3 regions of the Mesorhizobium sp. B2-8-3 genome follow, and region 2 is predicted to be linked to each of the others. Evidence: predicted binding sites of a transcription regulator. Region 2 holds the regulator's gene; each other region holds the start of a gene.

Region 1 (5,409 bases), on a different contig from region 2:
CCGAACGGGCGCGCAAGCACCACGAGACCCACTCGCAGAAGAAGCCGTGAAGCGCCGCCCTCAGGCGTCCTCCGGATAATCCACCCCGACGAGAAACAGTCCATCCGGCGGCGCAACCTGGCCGCAGGCGGCGCGGTCGCGCGCTTCGAGCGCCGCCTTGAGATCGGCGGCGCCCCAGGAGCCGTCGCCGACGCGCTTCAGCGAGCCGACCATCGAGCGAACCTGGTTGTGCAGAAAAGAGCGGGCCGAACCGCGCACCTCGATGAAGTGGCCATCGCGGCTGACGTCGAGGCGGTCAAGCGTGCGAACCGCGCTTTCGGCCTGGCACTGGGTGGAGCGGAAGGTGGTGAAATCGTGCCGGCCGAGGAGCACCTTGGCAGCCTCATGCATGGCCTCGGCGTCGAGGCTCTTCGGCACCCACCAGATCTTGCCCTTTTCCAGCGCCGCCGGCGCCCGGCGATTGAGGATGCGATAGAGATAGTGGCGGCCGGTGGCGGAAAAGCGCGCGTCGAAGCCGTCGGCGACCACGGCCGCTTTCAGGACGGCGACGCGCGCGCCGGCCGCCTGCAGATGGGCGTTCACCGCATCGCGCACCTTGTCGCCCGGCCACGCTTTGGCCAGGTCGACATGCGCCACCTGGGCAGTGGCGTGCACGCCGGCATCGGTGCGGCCGGCGGCACGTATTCTCACGGCCTCGCCGCAGAACTTTTCGATCGCCTGCTCGATCGCCTGCTGCACCGAGGGCTGGTCGGCCTGATGCTGCCAGCCGGCGAACTGGCTGCCGTCATATTCGATATCGAGCCGAAAACGCGGCATGCCAGCTGTGCTTTCGCCTTAACCTAGGCGGCTAAAGCGGTGAAGGCTGAAGCGTAGACCAGCTTGCCGGTCTCGGGCGAGTCGCCCCAGGCCAGCGCCTGCAGCGCCTCGCCCTGGTACTCGCTTTCGAACTTTCCGGCGCGGGCGTGGGTGTAGCCGAAGCGGCCGTAATAGACCGGATCGCCCAAAACCACGGCCAGCGTCTCGCCGGCTTCCTTGAGCCGCACATGCGCCTCGCGGATCAGCGCGCCGCCGATGCCGGTGCCGTGGAAGGAGGGCTCGACCGCCAGCGGCGCCAGCGCGACAGCGGCGAACTGCTTGGCGCCGTTCTGCACGAAAAGCCGCGAGAAAAGAATATGGCCGACGACCTGGCCGTCTTCCTCGGCAACCAGCTCGACGACGGCATCGCCGCCGGTGACAATCGCGTCGACCAGGCCGGCTTCCGCCTGCTGGCCAAAGGCATGCTCTTCGACGAGGCGGATCGCCTCGCGATCCCGCGGCGTCGCCGCGCGTATCGACATCATGCTCATGTGAGTTTCATTCCTTTTTCGATCTTGGCTCCGCGCAAAAACTCCTGCGCGGCGGCAGGCCTTCCGCCCGCCCGTTGAACTTCGACCAGCCTGACCGCGCCCGACCCGCAGGCGACCGTCAGCCGGTCATCGAGAATTCCTCCCGACTCGCCGACGCCATCCGAGAGCGTCGAGCGAAGCAGTTTCAGCCGCTCCGTGCGGCCGCCAATTTCGACCTCGCACCACGCGCCCGGAAAGGGCGAGAGGCCGCGAATGTGATTGTGGACTTCGCCAGAAGGCCGCGTCCAGTCTACGCGTGTCTCCGATTTATCGATCTTTCGGGCGTAGGTCACCCCTGCCGTCGCCTGTTGGGCAAATGTCAGACAATTTATCCCCAACTGGGCGAGCGCCTCAACCATCAGCGAAGCGCCCTGAACCATCAGCAGGTCGTGCAATTCGCCGGCCGTCATATCGGGTGCGATGGCGACTTTTTCAACCATTGCCACCGGCCCGGTGTCCAAACCTTCTTCCATGCGCATGATCATCATGCCGGTCTCCGCATCGCCGGCCATGATCGCGCGCTGGATGGGAGCAGCACCACGCCAGCGTGGCAAAAGCGAGGCGTGGCCGTTCAGACAGCCCAGCCTCGGCGCGTCCAGAACGGCCTTTGGCAGCAGCAGCCCGTAGGCGACGACCACGGCGACATCGGCCTGCAAGGCTGCGAAAGCCTGCTGCTCGGCCTCGCTTTTCAGCGACGTCGGCGTCCGAACGTCGAGCGCCAGCCGCTCCGCCTCGCGCTGCACCGGCGAGGGCGTCAGCTCCAGCCCGCGCCGGCCGGCGGCGCGCGGCGGCTGGGTGTAGACGGCCGCGATCTCGTGGCCGGCCTCGGCGATGGCGCGCAAGGTCGGCACGGAAAAATCCGGCGTGCCCATGAAGATGACGCGAAGCGGCATGACGTCCTGCGATCCTGTCTCGTGGCAGCTCCAGGTGCTCGCGCGGTCCAGACCGCCCCTACCCTACCATCTTGCCCGGCACCTTGTCCCTGGCGAGCTTCTTGAACTTCCTCACCACCATGTCGCGCTTCAGCTTCGAGATGTGGTCGATGAACAGCACGCCGTTGAGATGGTCGATCTCGTGCTGCAGGCAGGTGGCCATCAGGCCTTCCGCCTGCATCTCCTGCAGCTTGCCGTCGCGGTCGAGATACTTCACCCGCACCGAAGCCGGGCGCTCGACCTCGGCATAATAGTCCGGGATCGACAGGCAGCCTTCCTCATAGACGGAACGCTGGTCGGAACTTTCGAGCACTTCCGGATTGATGAAGACATGCGGCTCCGGCGGCTCGCCTTCCTTGGCGAGGTCGATGACCAGCAGCCGCCGCGGCTCGCCGACCTGGATCGCCGCAAGGCCGATGCCCGGCGCGTCATACATGGTGTCAAGCATGTCGTCGGCGAGCTTGCGCAAATCGGCATCGACGCGCTCGACCGGCTCGGAAACCTGGCGCAGGACGGGATCGGGAAGGATGATGAGAGGCTTGATCGACATGGCGTCTCACCTAAGACCTCGCTTGAAAAGCGTCAACCGGGGCATCTTTGGCTTGTTCACGTTTTGATCTGTGCCAGGAGGCCGAATCGGTTATGCTGGCCAAATGAACGACATGACCTCCATGCTTTCCGAGCCCATCGCGCGGCTTGGCGCCACGACCATCACGCTTGGCCAGGCGCTGGCTTTCGGCGCAATCCTTTTGCTTGCGCTGTTCATGGCGCTCGTGGTCGCCTTGTGGCGCGCGGCCGGGGCGCGCGCGGTGGCGGCCGCCGAAGCCGCCGACCATGCCCGCGATGCCGAGGCGAGGATGGCCGACATTATGCAGGCGCAGGCCGAGATGCAGGGGCGGATGGGCGCGATCGCCGAAGTGTTCGGGGCACGGCAGGCCGAGCTCACCCAGTCGCTCGGACAACGGCTCGACGCCATGACCGGGCGTCTTGGCCAGACCATGGCCGAGCAGACCAAGTCGACGCATGAGAGCCTGGCCAAGCTGCAGGAGCGGCTGGCGGTGATCGACACCGCGCAAGGCAACATCCAGTCCTTGGCCGGCCAGGTCGTGCAACTGCAGGCGATCCTCTCCAACAAGCAGACGCGCGGCGCCTTCGGCCAGTCGCGCATGGAGGCGATCGTCGCCGATGGGTTGCCGCACGGCGCCTATGAATTCCAGGCGAGCCTTTCCAACGGCAGCCGGCCCGACTGCCTGGTGCGGATGCCGAACGGCGCGCCGATGCTGGCCGTCGACGCCAAGTTCCCGCTCGAAGCCTGGAACGCCATCCGGGCCGCCGAGGGCGCCGACATGCAGAAGGCGGCGGCGCAGGCTTTTCGGCGCGACATCGAGATACATATCCGCGATATCGCTGAAAAATACCTGATCCAGGGCGAGACGCAGGACACCGCCTTCATGTTCGTGCCGTCGGAATCGGTGTTCGCCGAAATCCACGAGAACTTCGAGGCGGTGGTGCAGAAGGCGCACCGCGCCCGCGTCGTCATCGTCTCGCCCTCGCTGCTGATGCTGTCGATCCAGGTCATCCAGTCGATCCTGAAGGACGCCCGCATGCGCGAGCAGGCGCATCTGATCCAGGGCGAGGTCATCCGGCTGATGGAGGATGTGGCGCGGGTCGACGAGCGGGTGCGCCGGCTGCAGACGCATTTCGGCCAGGCGACCAAGGACATCGACGACATCCTGGTGTCGACGTCGAAAGTGACCAAGCGCGGCCAGAAGATCGAGGCGCTGGAGTTTGCCGAGGGCGAGGCCGAGCCGCCGCGCAACGGGCCGGCCAAGGTCGAGGCCGGGGCGCGCGTGGCCGATTCAAAGACGGGTCAGCTCAGGCTGCGCGTCGTCGAGGGCGACGAGTAGTCGCGGAAGATTCGGCCAACCGCCAAGGCTCGCGCCAGCTGGCCGATCCGATAGCGCTATTGCTCTTCCGTCGTCGCCATGCCCTCGAATTCCGGAAGCCAGCGCAGGGCCGACCGGTGCCATTTCTGCTGTCTGGGAACCAAGTCCTGACGCTGCCGCGCGGTCCCGACCCTGATCCCATAAACCTTCGGACCATCGCCGACCGACGTTGCATAAAGATGCGAGCCGCAGTCCGCACAAAAAGCCTGGGCGCGCCTGGCGCCGCTTGCCACGACCTTGATGTAGATCTTCGGCGCGCCCCTGGTGATCCGGTAGTCGCTTTCCGGCGCCGGAACGGTGACCCGAAAGGCCGTGCCGGTCAGCTGCTGGCAGTCGGTGCAGTGGCAGATCGAGGTCTTTTGCGGATCGACCTCCGCCTCATAGGCGATCGCGCCGCAGTGGCATCCGCCGTCGATTTTCATCGCCTTTTCTCCCTAGAAAATTTCGCCGCCTCAAGCCTAGCCCTCGTCCGAAGCCTCGGCGATGGCCTCGCGCCGCTGCTTCCATGTGCCAGTCGTTTGCGGCTTGACGAACAGCCTGGATATCTGCGGCATTTCCTGCTTCAGCCTTGCCTCCAGGCGCTCGACGCAGGCCTCGATCTCGGGCGCGGTGAGATGATCCTCGAATTCGATGCTCAAACCCGCGACGATTTCCTCCGGACCGATATGGACGCTCAGGATTCCGTTCGCCCGCTGGACCGCCGGATCCTCCTGGACGATCGCCAGCACCTTCTTCTGCACTTCGGACGAGGCAGGTTCACCCAGCAGCAGGCCCTTGCTCTCGCGCGCCAGGAAGATGGCCGTGGCGCCCAGGATGATGGCGATGCCGATCGAGCCGACGCCATCGAGCTCGGGGATTTCCAGAAGTTCGGCCGACAGGATGCCGGCGAAGGCGACGATAAGGCCAAGCAGCGCGGCGCTGTCCTCGAACAGCACCGTGTAGACGCTCGGATCCTTGCTCGATTGCACAGCCTGCAGCCAGCCTTGCTTACCCTTCTGCTGCCGGAACTCCTTCAGCGCCACCAGCCATGAGCTGCCCTCGAAGACGAAGGAGAGGGCAAGCACGATGTAGTTGACCTTGGCATTGACGACCGGTTCGGGCGCCATGATGTGGATAACGCCCTCATAGAAGGAAACGCCGGCGCCG
Region 2 (5,409 bases):
GACTCCTCGATGCTGCGCATGCTTGCCGACGCCAACGGCCTGATCGTGCGCCAGCCCTTCGCGCCCGCCGCGCAGGTCGGCGCCGAGTGCAGCGTGCTGATGCTGCGCTGAGCCGGTCTATCCCGCCGTTTTAACGCAATTCTCGACCGAAACCGTCCACACCGCCGAATTGCTCTATTCGGCGATCAGTGCGCGAGTGAGGGGATGATCCGGGTCGGCGAGACCATCGACGACATTGAAATGATGCCGGTCCGGCTCGACCACTGAATGGGTTACAGCGCCGAGCCCGGTCCAGATGTTGGCAAGCAATGTACTCTGGCGCAGGAATTCCGAACGCTCGCCGCCGCCGACCCAACAGGTGATGCGGGCTCCCCGCCGAGGCCGCAGCAAAGCCGGGCTTTCGCTCAACGCTTCCTTCTCGTCGATGTTCAGGGTCTCGTTCAGTGCGGTGAACATCAGCGGCCGAAGGTCGTGCAGGCCTGAAATCGAAACGACCTGGCGTATGCGCCGCGTCACATCGGACGACAGCGGCGAGGCCGCGGTCACCATCCGGCTGGCGAGATGCCCGCCGGCCGAGTGCCCGGTCAGCACCAGCGGACCATCGACCATCGCCGCCGCCTTCTCGATCGCTGCCGCAACCTCGTTGACGATGCCGCTGATCCTGGTCTGCGGGCAAAGCGTGTAAGAGGGCATGGCGACGGCAAAACCGTGGCCGACCGCACCTCCAGCCAGATGCGACCAGGAGGTCTTGTCTGATTCCATCCAGTAACCGCCATGGATGAACACGACGAGCCCCTTTGGCGCAGCAGGTGGGAGAAACAGATCGAACCGGTTGCGCGGCGCTTCGCCGTACACGATATCGAACCGCGCCCTGCCTTGCGCCAGCAGCTTTTCCCGAAAGGCCCGCGCCGGTTGATCCCAAGCCGCGGGCCAGCGGTCGCCGCCGGCGATGTTCGCGCCGTTGGCATAGGCGTTGTCCCAGTCGGCAATACGGTGTCCGAGCAACGGCCCCTCCACGATCAGCTCAATGTCGAGTGGTTTTGATTGGCATCGCCGCGGTCAGGTAACGGTTGTCTTGACCGCGAAGCGGGCTTCTCGCCAGACGCCGGTCCGCAAGATGTCCTCGAGCACTTCGACGGCATTCCAGACATCCCTGTAGCCGACATAGAGCGGGGTAAAACCGAAGCGCATGGTCGACGGCGCCCGAAAATCACCGATCACGCCGCGTTCGATCAGGGCCCGCATGATCTGGTAGCCATGCTGGTGAATGAAGGAAATCTGGCTGCCGCGTTTGGGGCCGTCGCGGGTGCTTTCCAGCGTAAGATCGTAACCGCCGCACCGTGCCTCGACGAGTTCGATGAACAGATCGGCCAGCGCAATGCTCTTCCTCCGCACCGTCGCCAGGTCAACGCCGTTCCAGATGTCGAGCGCGCCTTTCAGCGTCCGCATCGACAGGACCGGCTGCGTGCCGCACAGAAATCGGCGGATGCCGGTGCCTGGCGCATAGGCTTGCTCGAAGGCGAACGGCCGTGCATGGCTCCACCACCCGCTGAGCGGCTGCCGCACATCGGCAAGATGCCGCTCGGCCGCATAGATGAAGGCAGGAGAACCTGGCCCGCCATTGAGATATTTATAGGTGCAGCCGACGGCGAAATCGGCGCTTGCCCTGTCAAGTTCTACCGGCATGGCGCCCGCGCTGTGGCAGAGATCCCATACGATCAGCGCACCGGCGTCATGCGCCATGCGCGTAAGCGCCGCCATGTCGCGCAACTCGCCGGATTTGTAATTGACGTGGTTGACCAACACCACCGCCACGCGTTCGTCGATCAGTTCCTCGATGGTCGGCGCGTCCACGCCAGCCAGGCGCAGGACAGTGTTCTTTCCGGTCGAGGCCACCCCTTCGGCCATATAGATATCGGTCGGAAAACTGTCGCCCTCGGCAACGATCACGGTTCGGTCCGGCCGCATCGCCATCGCCGCGTGCAGCACTTTGTAGATGTTGATCGACGTGGTGTCGCAGACCACGGTCTGGCCCGGCGCCGCGCCGATCAGGCGTCCGAGCCGGTCGCCCAGCTCGACCGGCATGTCGAACCATCCATCCTTGTTCCAGGCACGAATGAGGTCATGCGCCCACTCCTCGGCAGCTGCCTTGCGCAACTCATCGAATGCGGCGTGCGAGGCCGCTCCCAACGAATTCCCGTCGAGGTAGATCACCCCCTCCGGCAGGACAAAGCGATCGCGCAGGGCGCGCAGCGGATCCGCTGCATCCATCGCCTCGGTCTCGGCGAGATCAGGAATTCCCCCCATCATGCTGCCGCCTCCATTTCGGCATGGCGCCTCTCACGGCTGGCCAAGGACGGTTGTCTCACCACCGTCCGTGCCACGGCAAGAACCTTCTGCGCTATGTTAGCTGGTCCATAGACGGCGAAGACCATGGATCGGAATCATTGCCGAAGTTGGCATTTTGGGTCCGTTTCGTTCACGGTGAAGCACGTTCGCGCAAGAGCCGAAGCAATCCCGCCCGCGCCTTTGTGATGGTGTTGGACCGCGCTTCAGCTTAAGGAGGGCCGCATAATCGAGCGGAATCAATGACACCGCTGACCTGACTCGGCCAGGTATCCCTTGGATGCAACATTGTTTCCGAAGCCTCAACAAATTCACTAAACTTTAAACGGTTGCGGAACACAACTGGAACAGATAGTGTTTGTTCTGGGTTTGTTTTTCTGATTCCGGTTTCAGAACCCAAGGGGGCCGCCATGCTGACGCGCAAACAACATGAACTGCTGATGTTCATCCATGAACGCCTCAAGGAGAGCGGGATTCCGCCGTCTTTCGACGAGATGAAGGAAGCGCTCGATCTGGCCTCCAAATCGGGCATCCATCGGCTGATCACGGCGCTGGAAGAACGCGGCTTCATTCGCCGGCTGCCGAACCGGGCGCGCGCGCTTGAAGTGCTGCGGCTGCCCGACTCGATCGCGCCTGGCCTGAATGCCGCGAGAAAGTTTTCGCCGAGCGTCATCCAGGGCGGCCAGGGCAATCTTGGCCGCCAGGTCAAGCCGGCGGCGCCCTCTCGCACGCCGACACCCAGCAATGACGACGACGCTGTTTCGGCCGTGTCCATTCCGGTGATGGGCCGCATCGCCGCCGGCGTGCCGATAGACGCTATCCAGCACCAGACGCATTCGATCTCGGTGCCGCCGGACATGATCATGGGCGGCGAGCATTACGCGTTGGAGGTCAAGGGCGACTCGATGATCGAGGCCGGCATCTTCGACGGCGATACCGTCATCATCCGCAATGCCAACACGGCAAGCCCGGGTGAGATCGTGGTGGCGCTGGTCGACGATGAGGAGGCGACCCTGAAGCGTTTCCGCCGCAAGGGTGCCTCGATCGCGCTCGAAGCCGCCAACCCGGCGTATGAGACCCGTATCTTCGGACCGGACCGGGTCAAGGTTCAGGGTAAGCTCGTCGGACTCATCCGCCGTTACTGAGCAGAACCGCGCGGCGGTCTTCGCCGGAACTGCGTGCCACCTATTCTGTAGGCTGCGGCGCGACCGCCGGCTTTTCCGGTCGTTGATAGGGCGGCAGCCCCCTCGCCTCACGCGCGTATTTCCGCTGCTCGTGCCAGGGTCGGTACGGTTCTTCGACCGCGTAGCGAACGATTGGCCGCGCGGTTGCCGATTGCGGATCGAAGAAGATGGCGGCGCTGCCGTCGCGTGCCAGTTGCCGCTTGGTGACGACAAGCACGCGCGGATCGCGGCATGGGTTGAAGGCCGTGGCGTCGTCGATGACGATGAGGTCGGCGAAACCGCAAGCAGGCCGGGCGCTGGCGCGATTCTCGGTGAGCGCGACGATGGCGCCGGAAGGATGCCGGCCGATGCAGAGGTCGCCGGTGCAATAGAAGGGCGAGCCGGGCGGTAGGTCGACGGGATCGGCGATGTCGAGGGCGTCTTTAGCGAACGTCTCCGGCGGTACGATTTCCTCGGCTTTCAGCGCCCGTTTCCAGTTGTCGGTGGTGAAGTCGTTGGAGCGCGCGCGGTTGATGGCAAGCTCGCCGCCGCCGATCGGCATCGCCACCAGATGCGCATCCTCCGAGACAAGCACATCCGGGGCGCGGACATGCGGAATGGCCAGCAGCGCGGCAAGCGCGAAGGGTACGGCGGCAAGCCTAAGCCAAGTGGTGGCCATCGTCGCGATGACCAGCGCGACCGTCGCCAGCAGCACCGACTGGATCGAGATCAGCCCGACGGCGTCGACCGGTGAGCGCTCGGAGATCCACGCCGAAATGACGATAATCGCCGTCAGGCCTTTGCCCATGACATAAAGGAATGGGCCGTCGAAGCCGAAGGGCATGGCCAGGGCGCTCAACACGGCGAACGGCATGACGATCAGTGAGACGATCGGCATGACCGCCAGATTGGCCAGCAGGCTGAGCGGCGACACCCGCTGGAAGTGCCAGATCGCAAACAACAATGTCGCGCTGCCCGCGATGAGCGACGTCACGGCGGCACCACCCACACCGATCGCCAGTTTTTGCGACAGGAACGCAAGAAACGAACGCTTTGCCGGCGGCGCGGTCGTTTTGCCGGCGCGATAGTCGGCAAAACCGGCATAGGCGCCGACCAGCGCGGCGGTGGCGGCGAAGGACATCTGGAAACTTGGGCCGACCACTTCGTGCGGCGAGACAAGGATGACGGCGATGGCCGAGATCGCCAGGTTGCGCATGGTGAGCGCCGCGCGGTCGAAGAGCACGGCGGCGAGCATCACGGCCAGCATGATGAAGCTTCGCTCGGCGGCCACCACGACGCCGGAGATCACGAGGTAGGCGGCGATCGAGAGCAGCGCGATTGCAGCGGCATATTTCTTCACCGGTCGGCGCGACGAGAAATCCGGAAACAGCGCGAAGGCGCCGCGCAAAAGGACCATGATCGTGCCGGCGACCAGCGCCATATGCAGGCCGGAGATCGAAATGATGTGGTAGATGCCGGTTCGCCGCATCGACTCGTTGATGGCTTCCGGAATGCCGGCACGAACGCCGACGATCAGCGCCGCTGCGATCTCGCCTTCGGACCCGCCGATGCTGCTCCTGATGTGGTCTGCAATCCCTTCGCGCGCGTTTTCCACCGCCGATGCGATGCGGGCGCCAAAGGGCGCCTCCACCGGCGCAATCAGCTTTGGATCACCCAGGAAAAAGCCGCTGCCGCCAATGCCGGCAAAATAGCTGTCGAAGGAAAAGTCGTAGCTGTCCGGCCGAACCGGGCCGGTCGGCGGCAACAGCTTGGCATAGCCGGTCAGCATCGACCCGGCTGTCATGCCGGGCGGGATCCTGCGGGCCGACAACCTGACGCGGTCCGGCGCATAGCGCAGCTTCGGACGTTCCGTGGAAATCAAGTCGATGGTGAGCCGGAC
Region 3 (5,409 bases), on a different contig from region 2:
TTCGCATGCCGCCGGTTTCGCCGACGGGCACGGTGAACGCGCGGCGGATTGGAGGAGGTTTTCCGCACAGATTTGCAGATTTGGTGCAGGACAGCCTGGCGCCGGCGCCCGAGACGCTCGAGTACGGCATCGCATATGGCGGTGCCAGCCCCTGGGATGCCGTCAAAGGCGATAGAGAGGGTTCTTGCGCGTGAAGCTGCGATCTATCCTCGTCATTCTAGGGCGGAGCAAGGCGCGAAGCGACGCGCGCAGACCCTAGAATGACGAAGGACGGGTTGGCAGGACAGCGTGCGCCTCCGCCCTGCCGGGCATCTCACCCTTGCGGCCCCTCAAGGAGAAGATTACTCCCCGCCTTGCCTCATCCGCCATCACCCTGCATAGATCGGCCATGGCTCAGGAACCCTACCGCCCGCGCCGCTCGGTGCTTTACATTCCCGCCTCGAACGACAAGGCGCTCGCCAAGATCGCTTCGCTTGCCTGCGACGCCGTCATCATTGATCTCGAGGACGCCGTCCTGCCCGCCGACAAGAAGGCGGCGCGCGACAAGATTGCCCGCATTCTCGTCGGGCGCGAAAAACGCTGCGAGATGGTGGTGCGCATCAACCCGCTCGCCAGCGAATGGGGCGCCGACGATCTGTTGGCCGTGGCCAAGGCCGAGCCCGACGGCATTCTCCTGCCCAAGATCGGCACGCCGCGCGACATCCTCGAGGCCGGCGACCTGCTCGACGACAATTTCGCGCCGGACGGCGTGAAACTGTGGGCGATGGTCGAGACGCCCAAGGCGCTGCTCAACATCGGCGCCATCGCCGAGCTTGGCCGCGATCCAGCGTCGCGCCTCGCTTGTTTCGTTGCCGGAACGAATGACCTGGTGAAGGCGACCGGCATCCTGGCGACGCCCGACCGGCGCTATCTGATGCCCTGGCTGATGCAACTGGTGCTCGCCGCGCGCGCCGGCGGCCTCGACGTGATCGACGGCGTCGCCAATGATTTTCGCGACCTCGACGCCCTGGCGCGCGAATGCGCCGACGGCGCGGCCATGGGTTTCGACGGCAAGTCGCTGATCCATCCCGCCCAGATCGAGCCGGCGAACCATGCCTTTTCGCCGTCGCCCGAGGCGCTGGCCAGGGCGCGTGCGATCAGGGATGCGTTCGCGCGGCCCGAAAATGCCGGCAAGGGCGTGATCGCGATGGACGGCCGCATGGTCGAGCGGCTGCATCTGGCGGAAGCCGAGAAACTTCTGGCGAAGGCGATAATCATCGGCGCATGATGCGCCGATATTCAAGACAGGCTCGAAAATGAAACTCTACCGCTTTCTGTCCGGCCCGGACGATTCAACCTTCTGCCACAAGGTGACGGCGGCGCTGGACAAGGGCTGGCACCTGTTCGGCTCGCCGACCTACGCCTATGACAAGAAGACCAAGTCGATGCGTTGCGGCCAGGCAGTGGTGAAGGATGTCGAAGGCCAGGACTACGGCCCGGACACCAAGCTGAGCGACTGGTAGAAAGGGCGGCAACCCCCACTTCGTCATTCTAGGGCGGAGCAAGGAGCGAAGCGACGCGCGCAGACCCTGGAATCCATGCCGTTACCTGAGCCGAAAGGCGCAGCGGATCAGAATATAGGGGACGTTTGCGGGTGTCGGGCGGCAAGCGTTCCGTTCTGCACCGCGGGTTTGGTGTTGATGGAACGGCATGGATCCTAGGGTCTGCGCGCGTCGCTTCGCTCCTTGCTTCGCCCTAGGATGACGAAGTGCACGCTCAGCCCGCCGCCGCCTGCTCGGCCGCTTCCTCGATGCGCTCCATGTCGTCGTCCGACAGGCCGAAATGGTGGCCGATCTCGTGGATCAGCACGTGGGTGACGATGTCGCCCATCGTCTCTTCGTTCTCGGCCCAGTAGTCGAGTATGGCGCGGCGGTAGAGCGTGATGCGGTTCGGCCCCTCGCCGGTCTGCGGGTTCCAGCGCTCGGCGATGCCACGTCCTTCGAACAGGCCGAGCAGGTCGAAAGGCGTCTCCAGCGACAGGTCGTCCATGATCTCGTCGGTCGGGAAATCGGCGATCTGGATAATGATCTCGCCGGTGAGCTTGCGGAACTCGTCCGGCAGATGGGCATAGGTCTCCAGCGCCAGAAGCTCCATCTCGTCCATCGACGGCGAGAGCTGGTCGTGCCAAGTGCGTGTCTTATAGATGCGGGCCATGAAATTTCCTTTGATCCCGGCATATAGGCTTTCGCGCCGATAGAGGCAAATGAGCCGGCTGGGCGTTCGCTTTCAGGGTAAAGGGCGAAGGAATAAATTCCTTATGACTCCGCTTGACTCTTCCGGCACCCTCTGGAATCTATAGGAACATAACAGGAACAATTGCTGTCGGAAGTAAACGTCATGGCGATGAGCGCCGTGGCGCGGGACACTGTTTTTGCCCTGCGTCGCCAGATCGCGAAGATCGAAGGAACGCTGCCCGAGCGCCTGGAAGGGTCGGCGGCCGGTGGTATTGTGGATGCCACTCGATCGGACAGGACGATCGTCCGGCGTGGCCTCGCCGTGGCTTCGGCGGACGCCTTCCTGCATACCGGCATCGGTCGCCTCGACGCCGCCCTCGGCGGCGGCCTGCCCAAGGCGGCGCTCAGCGAAATCCATGGCCTGGAGACCCGCGATGCCGGCGCCGTTGCCGGCTTCGCGCTGTCGCTCGTAAGCCTGGTCCTCAGAGAGAAGCAGGGCCTGCCGATCCTCTGGGTCGGGACGGCGGAAATCTTCCATGAGGCCGGCTTTCCCTATGCCAGGGGCCTTCACGCCCTGTTCGGCATCGAGCCGGAGCAATTGCTGTTTTCCGAGGCGCCAAAACTGCTCGATGCGCTGTGGATCGCCGAGGAGGCCGCCCGCATGACGGCCTTTGCCGCGGTCATCCTCGAGATCCGCGGAAGTCCGCGGCGGCTCGACCTCACCGCCACGCGCCGGCTGCACGCCCGCGCCCAGAATGCCGGCCGGCCGCTGCTTTTGCTGCGCCAGGCCGGCGAGGCCGACCCCACTGCCGCCCCGGTGCGCCTCATCGTCTCGGCGGCGGCGGCGGCAAGCCGCGAAACCGTCGCCGGGCCGCTCGCCGGCTCGATCGGCCGCCCCGCCTTCAAACTCGATATCGGCAAGAGCCGCACGGCCCTGCCCGGACAATTCACACTGGAGTGGAACCCAAATGAGCACGCTTTTGCAGAAAGAACAGAGAATTCTGTCGCTGTGGTTCCCGCATCTGGCCGCGGAGCGGATCCTGCGCCAGCGCCTGGGGAGGTCCTGGCGTTCCCGGCCCCCGCATCACCTGCCGTCACCTCACCCGCCGCTTGTGATCAGCCATCGCGACAACAACACCCAGCGCATCGCGGCCCTCGACGAGCGGGCTGAGGCGCTCAGATTGAAGCGCGGCATGGGCATCGCCGATGCGCGCGCCATGCATCCCTCGATCGATGTGGTCGAGGCCGATGCGGAAGCCGACCGCCGGCTGCTCGAAGGCCTTGCCGACTGGTGCGACCGCTACACGCCGCTGGTGGCGATCGACGGCGAGGACGGGCTGTTCCTCGACGTCACCGGCTGCACGCATTTGTTCGGCGGCGAGCGCGCCATGCAGGACGAGATCCTCACCCGCTTCTTCCAGCAGGGCTTCGATGTCCGCGCCGGGCTGGCTTCGACGCCGGGCGCCGCCTGGGCGGCGGCGCGCTTCCATGGCGACCGCATCATCGCCGGCGGCGAGGAGGAGGCGCTCCTGGCGCCATTGCCACTGTCGGCGCTGCGCATCACGCCGGAAACCCGCGTCGGCCTGGAAAGTGTGGGCCTGCGCACCGCCGGCGCGGTGATGGCCGCGCCCCGCGCGCCGCTCGCCCGCCGCTTCGGCGCCACCTTGCTTCTGCGCCTCGACCAGGCGCTCGGCCGCCTCGACGAGGCCGTGTCGCCGCGCCTTCCCGTCGCGCCGCTCTCGGTCGAGCGCCACCTTGCCGAGCCGGTCGTGCTCACCGACGACATCGAGCGGCTGGTGAGCCGGCTGGCGATCGCCTTGAAGACCGACCTCGAACGCCGCGGCGAGGGCGCGCGCACGCTGGCGCTGCTTCTCTTCCGCGTCGACGGCGCCGTCAGCCGCATCGCCGTCGGCACCTCGCGCCCGATGCGCGAGCCGCGGCTGATCCAAAGACTGTTCCATGAGCGGCTCACCGCGCTGGAGCAGACCATCGACGCCGGCTTCGGCTTCGACCTCGTGCGGTTGTCCGTGCTGTCGGTCGCGGCCTTCGACTTGGCTCAGGGCGACCTCACCGGCGAGACGAACGACGATGACGCCGACATCGCGCTCTTCGCCGACCGCGTCCGCGCCCGTCTCGGCGAGGCCGCCGTGCTGAAGCCGGTGGCCGTCGAAAGCCATCTGCCGGAACGCGCCGTCAAAACCGTGCCTTTCGCCGAAGCGCCGCAAAGACGCGCCCCGGCGGCCGGCCGGGCGGCACCCCCACGAACGGCGCCGCCGATGACCATCTATCCGCCGGAGCGGCCGGTTCGCCTGTTCCGCTCGCCCGAGCCGATCGAGGTGCCGGCGACCGAGATCCCGGAAGGTCCGCCGATGAATTTCCGCTGGCGGCGCGCGCTCTACCGCGTCGCCCGCGCCGAAGGGCCGGAGCGCATCGCCGCCGAATGGTGGCGGCAGCTGCCCGGTGAGGAGGAGGCGCCGACCCGCGATTATTACCGCATCGAGGACAGCGAGGGACGCCGCTACTGGCTCTACCGCCAGGGCCTCTACAGCAGCGCCGCGCAGGCCGCGCCGCCGCGCTGGTTCATGCATGGGGTGTTCGCATGAACGCGCTGACCGTCATTCCCTATGCCGAATTCGGCATAAGGTCGAACTTCTCCTTCCTGCGCGGCGCCTCCAAGCCGGAGGAGCTGGTGGTCACGGCGAAATTCTACGGTTTTGCCTCGATCGGGCTTGCCGACAGGAACACGGTCGCCGGCGTCGTGCGCGCCTGGCAGCAGGCCAGGGTGGAGAAGATGGCCTATCATCCCGGCTGTCGCCTGGTGTTCGGCGACGGCACGCCGGACATCCTCGCCTATCCCCGCGACCGCCAGGGCTGGGGCCATCTCTGCCGCATGCTGACCCAGGCCAATCTGCGCGACGAGAACGAGAAGGGCGCGACGCTGCTCCGCTTGAGCGACCTGCTCGAATGGGGCGATCGGATGTCGCTGGCGGTCCTGCCCGGCCTGTCGGCAGGCACCGAGGACGGCTTGTCGTTTATTAGCCGGCTTAAGGATCGTTTCGGCGCGGCGCTTCGGCTGGCCGTGGCACCGGATTATGCCGGCAACGATCGCTTCCGCATCGAGCAGGCGGCGTCGATGGCCGAACACGCCCGCGTCCCGCTGATGGCGACCAACGACGTGCTCTATCACGCCGCCGAC

What was found. Region 2 encodes LexA, which represses DNA repair genes until DNA is damaged. Its sites were predicted from a motif close to TGTTCNNNNTGTGTTCNG; they were not measured.
Region 1: the regulator LexA is predicted to act here: its motif matches at 2,921-2,938, upstream of FJ418_RS08940 (DNA recombination protein RmuC).
Region 3: the regulator LexA is predicted to act here: its motif matches at 2,337-2,354, upstream of FJ418_RS07830 (metallopeptidase family protein).

Annotation. Positions count from the first base shown of each region.
Region 1 covers NZ_VFTW01000004.1:244,727-250,135, reverse strand. Annotated here, with positions in the region: gene truA (tRNA pseudouridine(38-40) synthase TruA) at 61-816, opposite strand; gene FJ418_RS08955 (N-acetyltransferase) at 840-1,346, opposite strand; gene fmt (methionyl-tRNA formyltransferase) at 1,343-2,278, opposite strand; gene def (peptide deformylase) at 2,337-2,867, opposite strand; gene FJ418_RS08940 (DNA recombination protein RmuC) at 2,971-4,224, shown strand; gene FJ418_RS08935 (GFA family protein) at 4,281-4,685, opposite strand; gene FJ418_RS08930 (cation diffusion facilitator family transporter) at 4,722-5,409, opposite strand, start outside.
Region 2 covers NZ_VFTW01000003.1:192,927-198,335, reverse strand. Annotated here, with positions in the region: gene glp (gephyrin-like molybdotransferase Glp) at 1-111, shown strand, start outside; gene FJ418_RS06225 (alpha/beta hydrolase) at 175-1,005, opposite strand; gene kynU (kynureninase) at 1,060-2,307, opposite strand; gene lexA (transcriptional repressor LexA) at 2,757-3,491, shown strand; gene FJ418_RS06210 (ComEC/Rec2 family competence protein) at 3,532-5,409, opposite strand, start outside.
Region 3 covers NZ_VFTW01000004.1:27,459-32,867, forward strand. Annotated here, with positions in the region: gene FJ418_RS07820 (CoA ester lyase) at 389-1,267, shown strand; gene FJ418_RS07825 (DUF1737 domain-containing protein) at 1,296-1,502, shown strand; gene FJ418_RS07830 (metallopeptidase family protein) at 1,756-2,193, opposite strand; gene FJ418_RS32335 (hypothetical protein) at 2,377-3,384, shown strand; gene FJ418_RS07840 (DUF6504 family protein) at 3,326-4,816, shown strand; gene FJ418_RS07845 (error-prone DNA polymerase) at 4,813-5,409, shown strand, end outside.